DNA from 2 places in the Shewanella sp. Choline-02u-19 genome. Region 1 is predicted to be linked to the other one. Evidence: predicted binding sites of a transcription regulator. Region 1 holds the regulator's gene; the other holds the start of a gene.
The links. Region 1 encodes LexA, which represses DNA repair genes until DNA is damaged. Its sites were predicted from a motif close to TACTGTATNNNNATACAGTA; they were not measured.
Positions count from the first base shown of each region.

Region 2: the regulator LexA is predicted to act here: its motif matches at 1,358-1,377, upstream of recA (recombinase RecA).

Region 1 is NZ_PJBE01000012.1:241,303-244,479, reverse strand. It holds gene plsB (glycerol-3-phosphate 1-O-acyltransferase PlsB) at 1-804, opposite strand, end outside; gene lexA (transcriptional repressor LexA) at 1,106-1,726, shown strand; gene CXF83_RS03175 (cell division inhibitor SulA) at 1,723-2,235, shown strand; gene coxB (cytochrome c oxidase subunit II) at 2,687-3,177, shown strand, end outside.
Region 2 is NZ_PJBE01000013.1:2,385,030-2,388,206, forward strand. It holds gene recA (recombinase RecA) at 187-1,254, opposite strand; gene mutS (DNA mismatch repair protein MutS) at 1,574-3,177, shown strand, end outside.

The DNA.
Region 1 (3,177 bases):
ACGCACTAAGCTATCGGAGTAATCCGCCGCGACTTCATCTAGATACTCCATCGCTTTTGCACGCGCTTCTGATTCGGAGATTTTTTTATTTGTCGCTTCTTCTTTAATGGCTCGGGTAATTGATTCTGACTTTAGCAAAGCATGGAACAGAGCTTGGCGCTTAGGCAGCTGAGGCCCAGTCATTACTTTACGTTGACGCTGAAAATGCACTCGCGCGACACGGGCTAGTTTTTGTGCGATGCGCTTATCAGTACCATGTTCGTCTGCCATATAACGCAGAGAAACAGCATTAGAAAACTGCACAAAGTTGTGTCGACCGAGAAACAAGATCATCAAGCACTTGCGTAACCAAGTCGGATTTTGACGCTCCAACACAGCAGCGCGCATGGTGTCGTCTTCTTTGCCTGGGGTTCGTCCCCAATAAAGACTCACAGGAACTAGCTGAATATCTAATTCTTCATTTTGCTTATGCACACTCAATAGGCGCTTAAAGCAATGCAAATACTGTTCGGCACTTTCTCTTTCGCCAAATAGAGGCTTGCTACCTTCAAGGCAGACAACGCGCGGCGCAGTCACCCCATTAACCTCTAAGTCATTATATGGGCTAGGTAAACCGAATTTACCGGTTATCTCACTAAGAGCTGCTATGTCACTAACAGATTCTGTTTTCATGACATAAACGAGTGGCTTGCTTGGATCGAGATTGAGGTCTTCAAAAGGATCATGAGGCACTACAATAGTGTGCACGAGCTTTTTTTGGATCCAGCGTAATGATTTAAACCAAAGAGAGTCTTTTTTCGACATGATTCGCTTGCAGTATAGTCGCTTCTAATAACCCCGTAGAATACCAGAATTTCGGAGCGTTTGCGCAATTGCTTTATAATGGCACTCGGAAACATTTGCGTATTTATAGAACAATGACTTAAGCCATCATAAGTCTATGTATATCCTGCCTATCAGGATTAAATCTCGTTCATCCCTCCTTAATCTCTCAGCCCCACCCTAGTGCTAATAAATTCAACTTTAACATAAATTTGGTTAATACTTGCGCGAACAGAAATACTGTATATACTGACAGTTACTGTATGGAAAGACAGGCTTAATAATGAGACCACTTACACCACGTCAAGCTGAAATTTTAGAGCTAATTAAACGCAATATTACAGACACAGGTATGCCACCCACCCGTGCTGAAATAGCCAAACGTTTAGGCTTTAAATCTGCCAATGCAGCCGAGGAGCACTTAAAAGCTTTAGCGAAGAAAGGCTGTATTGAGATCATGCCAGGTACCTCTCGAGGAATTAAGTTAATTCAAGATGATACCGAAGATGCCGACCTTGGTTTACCGCTTATTGGTCAAGTGGCCGCAGGTGAACCTATTCTGGCTCAAGAACATGTAGAGCAACATTATAAAATTGATCCTACCATGTTCCGCCCGTCAGCCGACTTCCTGCTTAAAGTACGCGGTGACAGCATGAAAAACATCGGCATACTTGAAGGCGATTTGCTTGCAGTGCATAAGATCCAACATGCAAGCAACGGTCAAGTTGTGGTGGCACGAGTAGAAGATGAAGTCACGGTTAAACGCTTTGAAAAGAAAGGCAATAAAGTTTATTTACATGCTGAGAATGAAGATTATTCACCGATAGAAGTTGATCTGGCAAACCAAAGCTTAAGTATTGAAGGTTTAGCCGTTGGCGTGATCCGTAATGGAGATTGGCAATGAACAAATTATTAGGTGTAAGCCCGCGTCACCCTGGCCTTTGGCAAGATATACCTGCTCAAGCTATGTCTAAAAAGGTAAATACAGATATCGAAACTATGGTATCTCACACTCAGGGGCGCACTGAATTAAAACAGATTAGTGGCCAACTTGCTCAACTGAGCCAACAAGGTCGCTGGATTGTATTAATTAGCCCACCTAATATCGGTTACAAACAGATGCTCGCTTCTGCTGGCGTCCGCATGGATAGAATCCTACTGGTACACGCAAAAGATGAATTCGAAACACTTTGGGCTATGGAAAAAGCGCTCACGAGTGGCACATCAAGCGCGGTAATAACCTGGACGAATGAAGTCGATGCACGAGACAGTAGACGACTGCAGTTAGTCGCAAAGAGTGCTCAAGCGGTGGGTATCATTATTGAAAATGCGAATGCTCACTTACCTGACAGCACAATAAATACACAGGACGAGCGGTTTAAACAAGGTTCACTGTTCGCAGCAGTCCATTAAGCAATTCTTTCTATTACAAATCTAGTCTCTAAAGCAAAGCTCCCTTAACGGGAGCTTTTTTATTACTGCTGCTAAGCAAATGAATCAAAAAGTGATCTTGATCAATATTTCAACACCAAGTAGGGTAGGTACTGATAACAACGATATATTGTTATATCCGAGCGATTTAGTCGTCGGTCTTTATGTATGGACTGTAGATCCTTAAAGAGTATATGAAGACTGAGATCGGCCTGATATATTTCAGCCGTAGGTGCCAGTGTGGTTACACTAACCAGTATTAAAATACTGAAATTATATAAAGTCTAATCGATAGTCGAAACATAACGACACGATGGATAAACCACTCGCGCACTTTGAAGTCATCGTTGCTTTTTTGGGAACTGAAGAGTTTACATAGAGCAGAGACTTACTGTGTGACTCTTCTTTGTCTTGTTGACAGAGGAGAAGTCTAGTGAAGCAATTGTTGTACTGTGTGTTGGCGCTAATATTTTCGCCTACACTGTTTGCATCAGAAATGCCGTTTAATATGACAGAAGGCGTGACGGAGATCAGTGGTAAGGTTTATAACCTCCATATGATTATCCTTTATATCTGCTGTGCTATTGGCATTGTTGTTTTTGGCGCAATGATTTATGCCATGATCAACCATCGCAAATCAAAAGGCGCAGTCGCCGCCAACTTTCATGAAAGTACTAAAGTCGAGATTTTATGGACTGTAGTGCCTTTTATTATTCTTATAATCATGGCTATTCCCGCAACCAAAACCTTGATTGCAATGGAAGACCCCAGTAATGCTGACCTCACCATTAAAATAACAGGTTCGCAGTGGAAGTGGCATTACAGCTATTTCGATAAAGACGTTGAGTTTTATAGCTTAATGTCGACTCCTAGAGCACAAATAGAGGGCACCGAAGCTAAAGGTGAACACTATTTGCTTGAAGT
Region 2 (3,177 bases), on a different contig from region 1:
TAGACTGTAAGAGCACGGCTATTAGCACCATTTTAATTTTTAGTACGTCAAACTCAGAAAGTTTAGTTTGGTTTGGATTTTTTACGGGAATGATCACGGCGCGCTATAAGCGCGCCGTGACGTGTAATGCTGATTGGGGCATAAGTATTAAAAAGCTAACTTACCAAGCTAACTCAAAAAAGGGACTTAAAAAACTTCGCCTGTTTCTAAATCAACATTGTCACCTGCAGTGTCAGTAGTTTCCGCTGTTACTTTTTCGCCTTTGCCTAATAACATTGAACGCAAAGTAGCCTCAATTTCGTCAGACACTTCTGGGTTTTCAATTAAATACTTACCAGCGTTTGCACGGCCTTGACCAATTTTACTGCCTTTATATGCATACCAAGCACCTGACTTTTCAATTAACTTATGAATAACGCCTAAGTCAACTAGCTCGCCAGTACTGTTAATACCTTTGCCATAAAGGATTTGGAATTCAGCTTGCTTAAACGGCGCAGCAATTTTGTTCTTAACCACTTTAACGCGCGTTTCGTTACCAATAACTTCATCGCGGTCTTTGATCGCACCAGTACGGCGAATATCTAAACGAACAGAAGCGTAGAACTTAAGTGCGTTACCACCAGTCGTGGTTTCAGGGTTACCAAACATGACACCAATTTTCATACGAATTTGGTTAATGAAGATAAGCAAAGTGTTTGATTGCTTAAGGTTACCTGCAAGTTTACGCATTGCTTGGCTCATCATACGCGCCGCTAGGCCCATGTGAGAGTCACCAATTTCGCCTTCAATTTCAGCTTTTGGCGTTAATGCCGCCACGGAGTCAACAACAATAACGTCAACTGCGCCAGAACGACTCAATGCATCACAAATCTCTAACGCTTGCTCACCAGTATCAGGTTGTGAGCAAAGTAAATTATCAATATCAACACCTAGATTCTTTGCATAGATGGGGTCCAAAGCATGCTCGGCATCGATAAATGCACAAATCTTGCCCTGCCTCTGTGCTGCAGCAATCACTTCCAACGTTAGTGTTGTTTTACCTGATGATTCTGGACCGTAGATTTCGCAAATACGCCCCATAGGCAGGCCACCAGCACCCAACGCCACATCCAAAGATAGAGAGCCAGTAGAGATTGTTTCAACATCCATTGAACGATTTTCGCCCAACTTCATAATTGAACCTTTACCAAATTGCTTTTCAATTTGACCTAAAACGGCGTTTAACGCTTTCTCTTTATTTGGATCTATCTTCATTATTATTTCCTTAAAATCACAGTGCTAACACAGTTTCAGCACTGTATTATCATTTTGATGACGACTCTAATATCTACTTTAGGGCCTCAATATGAAACTAGTATACTGTACAATCATACAGTATCAAGTACTGTGCAAGATTTTTTTATTAAACCAACAAAATCATACAGATAAGCAATAGTACGTAAAAAACGCCCTTAGTTAGCAGTATTTCATCATAATAATCCCCACTAAGATGAGTAAAAAATTGTTAAGATTGGCAACCATAAATGTTTAATGGCCACTACGCGCCGCAGTAAAGTACAGGCAAAGCAAATTGATGACTGCTATTGATCCGCAAAACTTAGAAAAACACACCCCGATGATGCGTCAATATTTGACGCTAAAAGCGGAAAATCCAGATATGTTGCTATTTTATCGCATGGGGGACTTCTACGAGCTTTTTTACGAAGATGCCAAACTCGCTTCTGAGTTGCTCGGTATCTCATTAACAGCACGCGGAAAAAGTGGTGGCGACCCGATCCCTATGGCTGGCCTACCCTACCACGCTGTTGAAGGGTATTTAGCGAAGCTAGTGCAACTTCGTGTGTCTGTCGCGATCTGCGAGCAAGTAGGCGATCCAGCCACTTCAAAGGGGCCAGTTGATCGCAAAGTTGTCCGTCTCGTCACCCCAGGGACTTTGACTGATGAAGCCTTGCTACAAGAGAAGCAAGATAATTTACTTGCCGCACTCTATCAAGGCAAAGCGGGATATGGTTACGCGACTCTTGATATCGCATCCGGCCGTTTTGTGGTCACAGAGCTGAAAGATACCGAGTCTCTGGAAGCTGAATTGCAAAGAACCAATCCGGCAGAATTGCTTTATAGCGAAGACTTTTCACAAATGAGTCTTATTGCAGGCATGAATGGCACTCGCCGTCGACCCGAGTGGGAATTTGATTTTGAGACTTGCCACCGTTTGCTGCTAAGTCAATTTGGCACTAAAGACCTTAAAGGTTTCGGTATTGAAGATGCCAGACTGTCACTGCAAGCTGCAGGTTGCCTAATGCAGTATGTGAAAGATACTCAGCGTACAGCATTACCACATATAAACTCTATCATACGTTTTAACCAAGCTGACAGCATCATACTTGATGCTGCGACGCGTCGTAATTTAGAGTTAACAGTAAACCTGCAAGGCGGACAAACTAACACCTTAGCCTCTGTATTAGATAATACAGTTACAGCTATGGGTAGCCGCATGCTACAGCGCTGGTTGCATCAGCCACTGCGTGATCACCAAGTCATAAATGCTCGACAGTCATCTATTGCCGAGTTAATTACCAGTGAGCATTACCTTACCCTTGCTGAAGACTTAAAAGCGTTAGGTGACGTTGAGCGAATAACAGCTCGTATCGCCCTTCGCAATGCCCGACCAAGAGATTTTGCGCGCTTACGTCAAGCATTAGGCTTGTTACCGCAACTACAGCAAACGCTTAAGTCGACAACAGTTCCTCACCTTCAATACCTGTCTCAAGTCATTGGCGAGTTCCCTGAGGAACTAGTCTTGCTGTCAAATGCCATTGTCGATAATCCACCAATGCTTATTCGTGATGGTGGTGTAATACGTGACGGTTATGATGCAGAGCTTGATGAATGGCGTGTACTAAGCGCCGGTGCTACCGATTACCTTGCCCAGTTGGAAGCTCGAGAGAAAGAACAAACAGGGATATCTACCCTAAAAGTCGGCTACAACCGAGTACATGGATACTACATTGAAGTCAGCCGCCGCGAATCAGATCTGGTGCCCTTGAGTTATCAACGCCGTCAAACGCTAAAAAACACAGAGCGTTATATCATTGCGGAACTGAAAGAACACGAAGAAAAAGTCCTTTCAAGCCAAGGTAAAGCACTCGCATTAGAAAAACAGTTATGGGAACAGTT